One region of the Ruegeria sp. HKCCD6428 genome, then DNA from elsewhere that is predicted to be linked to it. Evidence: riboswitches for the same ligand, from Rfam matches in the RefSeq annotation. Region 1 holds a riboswitch; the other holds the start of a gene.
The links. A riboswitch is a leader RNA that binds a small molecule or an ion and turns the genes downstream of it on or off. The one in region 1 is predicted to bind cobalamin.

Region 2: linked by a shared signal. The riboswitch ahead of GS620_RS08265 (DUF1636 domain-containing protein) and the one ahead of GS620_RS21330 (DUF4198 domain-containing protein) in region 1 are both predicted to bind cobalamin.

What each region holds. Positions count from the first base shown of each region.
Region 1 covers NZ_WVQX01000016.1:18,077-23,675, forward strand. The annotation lists gene GS620_RS21315 (ABC transporter permease) at 1-361, opposite strand, end outside; gene GS620_RS21320 (sugar ABC transporter substrate-binding protein) at 470-1,489, opposite strand; gene GS620_RS21325 (ROK family transcriptional regulator) at 1,743-2,867, shown strand; cobalamin riboswitch at 2,989-3,188, shown strand; gene GS620_RS21330 (DUF4198 domain-containing protein) at 3,320-4,105, shown strand; gene cbiM (cobalt transporter CbiM) at 4,112-4,723, shown strand; gene GS620_RS21340 (cobalt ABC transporter permease) at 4,720-5,295, shown strand; gene cbiQ (cobalt ECF transporter T component CbiQ) at 5,295-5,599, shown strand, end outside.
Region 2 covers NZ_WVQX01000002.1:625,772-631,370, reverse strand. The annotation lists gene GS620_RS22005 (ROK family protein) at 1-889, shown strand, start outside; gene GS620_RS08275 (carbohydrate kinase) at 920-1,846, shown strand; gene GS620_RS08270 (D-lyxose/D-mannose family sugar isomerase) at 1,942-2,631, shown strand; cobalamin riboswitch at 2,625-2,822, shown strand; gene GS620_RS08265 (DUF1636 domain-containing protein) at 2,920-3,276, shown strand; gene GS620_RS08260 (ABC transporter ATP-binding protein) at 3,273-4,046, shown strand; gene GS620_RS08255 (ABC transporter substrate-binding protein) at 4,063-5,013, shown strand; gene GS620_RS08250 (iron ABC transporter permease) at 5,015-5,599, shown strand, end outside.

The sequences.
Region 1 (5,599 bases):
ATCGGAAGGTGAACTGACCCATGACAACCGACGACATCACCATGATTGCCCCGACGCTCAGATCGATACCGGCGGTCAGGATGACGAGGCTTTGCGCCGCCGCCACGATCCCGACGATCTGAACCTGTTGCAGGATCAGGGTCAGCGCGAATGGCGAGAAGAACTTGGAGCCCAGCAAAGCCCCGAAAATGACGATGGCAGCCACAAGAACGATCAGCGGCACTAAAGAGGGGTTCACATGCAGAAAATGCTGAACCGTTCCGACGAACCCGCGGTGGTGATCGTCAAATTCGGCAATCTGTTCCGGGCTGCCCTTTGCAGCGGCTTCGAAGTCGTCTGATCGTCGTGAAGTATCGGACATAAAGGTTCCCCCAAAGCGTCAGGTTGCTGACGACTTTAGCAAGTTTTCGGGCGAATGGGTGGTTTGAAATGCGGAAGGCCGCCCTCTGCGGCCCTCCGGGTGGTCAGGTTAACCCCAGCAGAGGTCCATGCCTTCTTTGACCGAGATCGACTCGACGCCTTCGGCAGGCTTGTCCGTTACAAGCGCCACGCCGGTGTCAAAGAAATCCTTGCCAGGCGTGTTTTCAGGCTTCACGCCTTCGTCCGCCCATTTCTTGACGGCTTCAACACCCAGCGATGCCATCAGCAGCGGGTATTGCTGCGACGTCGCGCCGATAACACCATCGGCAACGTTTTGGACACCCGGGCAGCCTCCGTCCACGGAAACGATGAGCACGTCATTTTCGCGCCCGATGGCTTTCAGCGCCTCGTAGGCGCCTGCCGCGGCAGGCTCGTTGATGGTGTGAACAACGTTGATCGTGGGATCTTTGGCCAGAAGGTTTTCCATCGCGCGGCGACCACCTTCTTCGTTGCCGGCAGTGACATCACTTCCGACAAGACGGGGGTCATCTTCATCACCTATTACGTTCGGGTCCGCCAGATCGACACCAAAGCCTTGCAGGAAACCCTGATTGCGCAGCACATCCACTGTCGGCTGACTGACGGCAAGATCCAGTGTCGCAATTTTCGCGTCGTTGGCCGCGTCGCCCAGCGTGGCTTTGGCCCATTGTCCAATCAGCAGCCCGGCCAGGAAATTGTCCGTGGCAAAGGTCGCGTCAGCCGAGTCAATGGGTTCCAGCGGCGTATCCAGAGCGATAACCAGAACACCTGCATCCCGCGCCTGCTTCACGGCCGGAACGATGGATGATGTGTCCGAGGCCGTCAGCAGAATGCCTTTGGCGCCGTCCAGAATGCAGGTCTCAATGGCTTGCACCTGCGTTTCATGGTCACCGTCAACTTTGCCCGCAAAGGCTTTGAGCGTCATTCCCAGCTCTTCCGCTTTTGCAGTCGCACCTTCTTTCATTTTGACAAAGAACGGGTTGGTGTCCGTCTTGGTGATCAGGCAAACAGTTTCGCCTTCCGCCATTGCGCTGCCAGCCATGGCAGTAACCCCGAGCGCAGCAGCACCCGCAAGTTTTGCAAGTTTCATCGATTATCCTCCCAGTTTTTTCTATGCCGAGTAGGGCACGAGGGCGATCAGGCAAAAAATCCTGACCCCATAAGAAACAATCACAAGATTCGAATTTTGAGTCAATAAATAAATCACTCTTATTTATTATTGACAGGGCGGGCGGGCTTTCTCATTCTTCAACAGGAAAGGGGTGGTCGTGCCGGAAAATTCATCTCGGAAAAATTCGATTGGCCTGCACGGGTCAGAGGTGCGCGGAACCAACCAAAGCGGGATGCGGGCCCGGAACGAACGGCTTGTATTGTCGCTTGTCCGGCGTCACCAGGCCCTTTCGAAGTCCGAGATCGCGCGCATGACCGGATTGTCGGCACAAACCGTTTCCGTCATTATGCGGCTGTTGGAGAAGGATGGTTTGCTTTTGCGCGGCGAACCGGTCCGCGGGAAAGTCGGGCAACCTTCTGTTCCCATGCGACTTAACCCGGATGGTGCGTTTTTCTTTGGGCTCAAGGTGGGGCGTCGCAGTGCCGAGTTGGTTTTGACTGACTTTGTCGGAAATGTGCGGCAAAGCGAGCGGCGAACTTATGACTATCCAACGCCGAAAGCGACTTTGGAGTTTTCCACTGAGAGTCTGGGCAAAATGATATCATCCATGTCGCCTGAGGCCAAAGGCAGGATTGCGGGACTTGGGATTGCCATGCCGTTCTACCTATGGGACTGGGCCCAGACCCTTCAGGTTCCTCAGGAAGAAATGGACCCGTGGCGCGTATCAGACCTGAAGGCTGACCTGGCGCGTCGCCTCGATATTCCGGTATTCCTGCAAAATGACGCCACTGCGGCTTGTGGGGCGGAATTGGTATTCGGTCCAGCCGATGGGCCAAGGGATTTCCTGTACTTCTATATCGGGTTTTTCATTGGCGGCGGTGTGGTCCTCAATGGCGCAATCTTTTCGGGGCGTGGAAACGCGGGCGCAATCGGCCCCTTGCCTGTGCCGGATGATGTCGGTGGTGTCAGGCCGCTCATCGACGTGGCCAGCCTGTACGTGCTCGAGCGTGCAATCACCACGGCAGGTGTCACGTCGCATTCCATTTGGGAAACGACCCAGCGTTGGGATGTGCCAAAAGTTCAACTGGAATACTGGTTGAAACAGACGGCGAGTGGGATTGCCTATGCGATTGTCTCGTCCTGTAGCCTGATAGATTTCGAATGCGTGAAGATTGACGGCTGGATGCCGCAGGACATCAAGGCGCGTTTGGTTGAAATGGTCGAAGACAAACTGTCTGAGCTTAACCTGACCGGTCTCGAGCGCCCTGCCGTGCTGGCAGGGACCGTGGGCCCGGAAGCACGCTCACTGGGCGCGGCGAGCCTGCCGTTGTCGGAAAGGTATCTTTCAGAAGCTTAGATGTGAAATCACCTTGTTGCCTTGGATATTTCACAAACTGGTTCACTCTCGCAAACTGCCGAGCTCATTATTTTCGATGGCCGTAACACATTTTCGTTGACGGAGGGCTGAGTTGTCTGGCAAGCCGCTCGGCATGTCCGGTTCCGGGGCTTGCTCTGGAATCAATAGGGAATGCGGTGCGGGCTCAGGCCCAATTCCGCAACTGCACCCGCAACTGTAAGCGGCGAGCAGGGCTGAAACGCCACTGGGGGTTGCCCGGGAAGGCCAGTCCAACGCTTTGACCCGCAAGTCAGGATACCTGCCGGACATGTGCCCTCACAAGGGGCACTCCTAATCGGCGACGGGATGTGCGTCGGACCAGGATGCCTGAAAGGGTAATTTGGCGTTGAATGTCCCGTGGTCAAAACGAATTTCGCGCCGGGATTGGCGCGACGGGACAAGGACGACTGTTCATGAAAACGCTGCTCAGCGCAGCCGCTGCCGCGGTGGCTCTTCCTGCCATCGCAAATGCGCATTTCCTTTTGGAATACACCACGGACACCATGATCGAGAAACCGGGCGATGTGGCGGTCAAACTGATTTTCTGGCATCCGTTCGAGAATGGCCATGTCATGGATCTTGAAAAGCCGCAGGAATTCTACGTGATCCACAACGGTGAAAAGACCGATTTGCTGGACACGCTGGAACCTATCCGGTTCACCGGCGGGGAAAACGAGGGCGCGGCGTTCAAGGGCAGTGTCCCGGTCAAACGTTCGGGCGACTATGTGCTGGTGACGGTTCCTCAGCCTTATTATGAGGAATCCGAAGACATTTATATCCAACAGCTCACCAAAGCCTTCCTGAACCGCAACGAATTGCCGACCGACTGGATGAATCCCGTGGGTCTGCCGACCGAGATTATCCCGCTGAACAAGCCGACCAACATCATCGCGGGTTCGACTTTCACGGGCCGTGTGCTGGCTGATGGTCAGCCGGTTGCGGGGGCCGAGATCGAGATCGAGTACATGGCCGCCGAACCCGACATGGAAAGTTCGGCGGTTTCTGCACCGAAAGCGTCTCCTATGCCGGGTGGTGCGGTGGTCGCAATATCTGACGACAACGGGTACTTTTCGTTCGGCGTTCCGAAAGCCGGTTACTGGGGTTTCGCCGCCCTTGGTTCCGGTCCGGCAACCGAACATGAGGGCAAAGAACTCAGCCAGGATGCGGTCATCTGGATTCGTGCCTGGGATCTGGAGTAACCCCAAATGCACATCGTCGACGGAGCCCTTTCCAACCCGGTTGTAATTGGCGGCGCCATAGCCGCCGCGGGCGGGATCGCCATGGGTCTCAGGTCTCTGGATCTTGATCGCATCCCCACTGCGGGCGTGCTGTCAGCCAGTTTCTTCGTGGCATCCTTGATCCACGTGCCCATTGGTCCGTCGTCGGTCCATCTGATCCTCAACGGCATGGCCGGGCTGCTGCTTGGTTGGGCCGCATTCCCGGCTTTGTTCGTCGGGCTTTTGCTACAGGCGGTCTTTTTCGGCTTTGGCGGGTTGACGGTGTTGGGGATCAACACCGTCAATATCGCCTTTCCCGCAGTGGTGGCCGGAATGTTGTTCGGTCGTCTGATCGCGCGTGGAACGCCTTTGCAAGGTGCAATTTGGGGGGGCGTCGGCGGCGCATTTGCGATTGCGGCGACAACCGGCATGGTCGCGTTTTCCTTGGCGCTGTCGGGGGATGAATTTCTGCCTGCCGCCAAGCTTGTTTTCTTCGCCCATATTCCTGTCATGGCCATCGAGGCGATTTTGACCGGGTTCGCCGTGTTGTTGGCGCGCAAGGTCAAGCCCGAGCTGTTTTTCAGAGGAGCAGCCACATGAAGCATCTGGTTGTCATATTGGCCGTGTGCTGCGCACCTGTGCCTGCCCTGGCGCACAAGGTCATAGCCGGCGTTTTCGAGTCGGGAGACGTCATCGAGGGCGAAATTGGCTTTTCTAACGGCGACATGGCAAACGGCACCGAGGTCATTGTCACCGGCCCGGATGGGGCCGAGCTGGGTCGATCGGTCACGGATGCGGACGGTTTTTTTGTCTACACGCCGACCTCGGCCGTGGCGCACACCTTCTTTGCCAACCTTGGCGCCGGGCATGTGGCCGAAGTCACGATGTCTGCCGAAGATGTCGCGCGGATCATGGGCGTTGCCGTGGCAGAAAACGGTGGCTCATCTTCGGCTGCTGTGACGCAGGCCAGCGGTTCGGCGGCGTCTCTCAGCGCCGAAGAGCAGCAGGTTATCGCCAAGGCCGTACGTAACGAATTGCGCCCGCTCAGGCGCGAGATTGCGGCCTATCGCGAACAGAATGACCTGCAAACCATCCTTGGCGGGATCGGGTACATCGTTGGTCTGTTTGGTCTGGGCTTTTACATGGCGGCCCGCCGCAAGCTGGCCTCCTGATGGCACACGTTCTGGGGCACAAGGAAAAAACACTGTCCGAAGCCGGTGACGGACCAGAAGGTCTGATCAGCCTGCTGGATCCTCGGATGCGGATCGTCATGGCAGTTGTTTTTGCGGTCGTGACCGTGGCGCTGTCATCCCTCGGCGCGCTTTGCGCGGCGCTGACAGTGTCGCTTTCGCTTCTGATAGTTTCACGTCTGCCGCGGCGAAAGACGTTGAAGCGAATGGCCATGATGGATGGGTTCATCCTGTTCATGCTGGTCCTGTTGCCCTTTTCCATGCCCGGGGATCCGATGTTCACGCT
Region 2 (5,599 bases), on a different contig from region 1:
AGGGACATTGGAAGATCTGCTTGAGGCGTTCCATGACCTCAGGGACGAGATCGGAACCAACCCACAGGCAGTCGTAGCAGCCGGAGCCGGGCCGGTCAGGGACGGAACGATTCAGCTGACCAACGCAAACCTGGATCTTTCGGAAACCGAGTTGGCGAAAGCAACAGGAGCAGAGCGCACCTTTGTCATAAATGATTTCACCGCTGCGGCGTGGTCGGTGGCCGAGGTGACCCGGTCGGATGTGGCGGTCTTGCAGGGTCAGGCAACGCCGTCAGCAGGCACACGGCTGGTTGTAGGGCCCGGAACCGGGCTTGGCGTTGGTGCGTTGCTATATTCCGAAGGCAGGTATCACACGGTTTCCGGCGAAGGCGGGCACGTGGGCCTGTACCCGCGCCATCGCGACGAAGTTGATATCTTTGAGGCGGCACGTCGCATCGCACCGGGCTGTTTCTTTGGGGACAGCCTAGCGCTGGAAGCAGAAATGTTCCTAAGCGGAACCGGCCTGCCGATCCTGTATCAGGCGGTTGAATTGGCAGCCGGTCAAGCGCGAACTCAAGCGCGCTCTGCAAAGGACATTCTGAACGATGCCCGTAACGGCACCGATCTGGTCGCCGAAAAAGCCGCGCAGATTTTTACCACCCACTTAGGTGCTTTGATGGGTGATCTGGCGGTCACCTTGATGCCGGAGGGAGGCGTTTTCCTCGTCGGCGGCGTTGCCGAGAAAAACCGCTGGCTATTCAGTGACAACTTCAAGGATGCGTTCAACGGCGGCGGCCGCTTCAGCGATTTGCGCCGCTCCCTGAACCTATACGTATCTGAACAGGCAGAGTTCGGGATCATCGGCGCAAACAACTTCTGCAAGAACGCGCTGAGACAGCAACCAGACTAACCGAAGTTTCTTACCTAAAAGGACCAAGACATGATCCTGTGCTGTGGTGAAGCGCTGATAGATATGATTTCAGAACCGACCGCATCGGGCGCAATTGGTTTTGTGCCACATACTGGTGGTGCAGTTCTGAACACAGCCGTCGCGATGGGACGTCTGGGTGTTCCGGTAGGGATGCTGACAGGTTTGTCATCGGACATGTTCGGCCAACAACTGATCGATGCGCTGAAAGCGAGCCATGTGGACACGACACATGTGATCACCTCGGACCGTCCGACCACGCTTGCCTTTGTGCAGCTCTCGGATGGACACGCGTCGTACAGCTTTGTTGATGAAAACACCGCAGGCCGGATGTTGCTGCCCGAAGACATGCCCGATCAGCTTCCTGCTGTCTCTGCCCTGTATCTCGGCGGAATCAGCCTTGCGTGTGAACCTTGCGCAGATGCTTATGCCGCCCTCCTGGACCGCCACGGTTCCGACCGGGCAGTGATGCTGGACCCGAATATCCGCCCGGATTTCATCAAGGATCAAACCCGGTTTCGGACGCGTTTGAACCGCATGATCTCGCGTGCGGATATCGTCAAGGTTTCAGACGAGGACCTGGACTGGATCATTCCGGGCGCTGAAGCCGAATCCGCAAAAGCGTCTGTGCTGTTGCAGGCGGGTCCTTCCGTTGTCATCGTCACGCGTGGCAGTGACGGGGCGCACGGTTACCTGGCGGATGGTTCCGAAGTCTCGGTTCCTGTGAAACCCGTTGAAGTGGTCGATACGATCGGCGCAGGTGACACGTTCAACGCCGGCGTTCTGACCGAGCTCAGCCGCGCAGGGCATCTGACCAAGTCAGGTCTGCGCGGATTGACGGTTGAAAGCCTGCAAGCAGCCATGGAACTGGGCGCTGACGTCGCGGCCGTGACCGTTTCCCGAGCCGGGGCGGAGCCCCCTTGGTCGCACGAACTGTGATCTGCGGGATGGTATGATGAAACGATCCGAAATCAACCACATCAAGCCCTAGGCACAGGCGTTCATTCAATCCTTCGGCGCCGTGTTGCCACCCTTTGCGGATTGGTCGCCCGAGAAAATGCGCAGCCCTCTGGCCAAAACGATCCGCAGCCGCGGGCTGGGATATTACCGATTACGCACAAGGCCATTTCGACGAACATTACCTATTCCCGTTCACTCTACGCACTGGTTTAGACGAAGGATCTGAAATCCGGGCGTGGGATGCTCTGTGCAGAAAACTGTTGATCTCGAAAGACAATCAGCTTTCTCCGTTGCACCGGCATATTATCAAGGCAGAAGACATCATCAACCGGGGCGGCGGCGATCTCGTTCTGGAAATTCATGCGTCGGATCCAAACGGTGGCGTCGACCGCGACAACCCGGTGACGGTCCCCAGCGATGCCTGCCCTGTAACCTTGCAACCCCAAGAGTACGTGCGGCTGAAGCCGAGGCAAAGCGTAACTCTGATGCCCGGCATCTGGCACGCTTTTTGGGCCGAGCGCGGCGATTGCCTTATTGGCGAGGTATCGACCGTGAATAACGACCGCACCGACATTGGGTTTGAAAAGCCAATTCCACGGTTTTCAAAGGTCGAGAAAGATTCTCGAGCCGGATTTCCTTCTTGTACCAGACTATTGACACCGTTCGGTCCGGGCTGGCGCAGCAGGACAGCTGGCGCGGCTATTGCAATTCCATCTACCAACGCGTTCGTCTGCCGCTTGACAAGTCTGGCATTGCCGGACTAGCTGAGCGGGATGGTTCCGTAAGGGATGAAAATGGGAACACGGTGCGGCGCTGGAATGTGCCAAGTCCGTGACTGCCCCCGCAACTGTAAGCGGTGAGCGACGCCACTTCACCACTGACCCGCATGGGTTGGGAAGGTCGGCCAAGCAACGACCCGCAAGTCAGGAGACCTGCCATCGCACTATAAACCAACCCGAGGCGGGGCGTCTCGGAAGGAGGCTTGATGGCGCGTTTGCGTAATATCTGGGTATGTGCCCTCTGTCTGCGTCTGGCAAACGACGGAGATGGCTATGACCTGCTATTCTGATCACTACGTTCTGATCTGTTCAACATGTCAGGGGGCGATGTCTGCCGAGGCTGCGCAAGACGTGCTGAATGCCCGGTTGCCTGACGGTTTTGAAACCCGAATGGTGGCCTGCATGGCAGGTTGTGAACGGGCCATGACGGTCGGATTTCAGGCCCCGGGCAAAGCGCAGTACCTGTTTGGCGATATCACGACATCACACGACCTGTCCGCCTTGGTCGAATTCGCGACCCAGTTCGGCGACAGTGACGATGGCTGGACCAGCGCCTCGGACCGCCCCCCTGCCCTTTTCGCAAAGACCTTGTCGCGAATACCCGCATTGCCGTCCGGTGGCGCTTCATGAGTTTTCTGGTTGCCGAGAATTTGGAGTACTATGCTCTTAATGGCGATATCCTGTTGCAGGATGTGTCCTTTCGTCTGGAAGAAGGATCAATTCTGGCAATCGCCGGGCCGAACGGCGCCGGCAAGACCACTCTGCTGAAACTGCTGTGCGGGATCGAACGGGTTATCTTGGGTGATGTTTGGATAGAAGGCCAAAGCCTACGGACCCTGTCCGCTCGCCAACGTGCCCGCTCCATTGCTGTGGTCGGGCAGCAGGAAATGCCTGACGGGCGGATGCGCCTGCAAGACTATGTTGCGCTGGGGCAAATCCCGATTCAGGGCGAACGTTCGATGGCTCAGCACAAGGCTGATCTGGAACGGGTTCTGACGACGACCGAGCTGTCGCATTTTGCCAACAAAACGATGGGTCAACTGTCCGGCGGAGAACGTCAGCGCGCACATATCGCGCGCGCGTTGGCCCAGAACCCGTCCTTGCTGTTTCTAGACGAGCCAACCAACCATCTGGACCCCGATGCCAAGGGGCACATGCTGTCTCTGGTTGCTGATCTGGGGGTAACGGTCGTCATGATCGTCCATGATCTGGTCATGATCCCGGAATTCGCCACCCATGTGGCGCTGATGAAAGCCACGCGTCTGACGGGGTTCGGGCCTGTTGTCGAAGTTCTGACCCCAGACCGGGTACGTGAGACATTCGGCGTGGATTATCTGTGCTTTCAGCACGAAGGCCGCATGATCCCCGCACTGGATATCCGAAAACGGAAACTGTCATAATAACAGGAACTTAAATATGATGCAGAAACTTTGGCCGGTCGTTGTTTTCGCTGGCTTGGCAGGTGGCGCGGCAGCAGAGGGCGTCACCGTGGACAATTGCGGCGAACCGCTGGCTTTTGACTCGGCGCCGGAACGTCTGGTCGTGCATGACATGAACATGACGGATATGGCCTTTGCGCTCGGCCTTCAGGACAAGATCGTGGGGCTTACCGGAATTACCGGCTGGTACAAAACAAGCCCTGATTTTGATGCTCAGCGTGGCGATATCCCAGAGCTTGCCCCCAAATACCCGACCATTGAAAACCTTGTGGCCGTCGAACCCGATCTGTTTTTTGCCGGTTGGTACTATGGCATGAAACCCGGCGGTGACGTCACGCCCGACACGCTGGAACCCTTTGGTATCAAGACCATGATTCTGTCCGAAAGCTGCGTGCATCTGGACAAGGATCGCCCCGAGGCCAGCATGAACCTGTTGTTTGATGACGTTCTGCGTCTGGGCACGGTCATGCAGGTCGAGGACAAGGCCGAGGCGCTGGTTGCCCGCTGGAAGGACCAACTGTCCGCCATCGAAGCAAAAACAGCCGATCTGGCGAAGCCCCGCGTGTTCCTGCTGGACGGGCCGGCCGATGCTCCGTTTACCGCCGGCAAGTTCGCCATTCCCGATGCAATGATCGCAGCCGCGGGTGGCGAGAACGTGACGCATGATCTGGATACCAGCTGGGGTCGCACGTCGTGGGAGGCCGTGGCAGCGGCCAACCCGGAGTTTCTGGTGCTGCTCGACTATCAGTCCGGCAACGGCGCAGAGGACACTTTCCAGTTCCTCAAGGATCACCCGGTAATGTCACAAACGGACGCGGTAAAGAACGAGCGCTGGATTGGCCTGCGTTACGAGGAACTGACGCCCGGTCCGGCAAATATCGAGGCGATCGAGAAGATGGCGAAGGCGATGCACCCGGAGATCAACTGATATGGTCCAATTGGGCCGTTTGATTTTGCTGGGGGCGGTTGTTCTGACCGCCCTTTTGCTGTTGTCCATCGTCTACGGGACCACCCCAATCCCCGTGCGCGAAGTTTTTTCAGCCATCGGCCTTGGAACCGGTCTGGTGGACGGAGACATGTCGCCTTTGCACCGGATCGTCTTCGACCTTCGCCTGCCCCGCGCCCTGTTTGCCGCCGTGATTGGTGCGGGACTGGGCGTCGTTGGTGTTGTTTTGCAAACAACGACGCGAAACGATCTGGCAGATCCGTTTCTGTTCGGTCTGTCCTCTGGTGCTGCTGCTGGCGCCGTTCTGGTGATCACCGTCACGGGGGATGTCCTGGGAATCTGGACGTTGCCGTTGGCGGCGTTTTGCGGCGGTCTGATCGCATCCGGCATTGTTCTGGCGCTGGTTCAGGGCTTGCGTACGAGCGCACCCGAAAAACTGATCCTTGCTGGCCTGGCGGTGTCCTTTCTGTTTTCCGCGATCACCAACTACCTGATTTTCTCTGGCGACAATCGCGCTGCGCATTCGGTGATATTCTGGATGCTTGGCGGTCTGGGACTGGCAAGATGG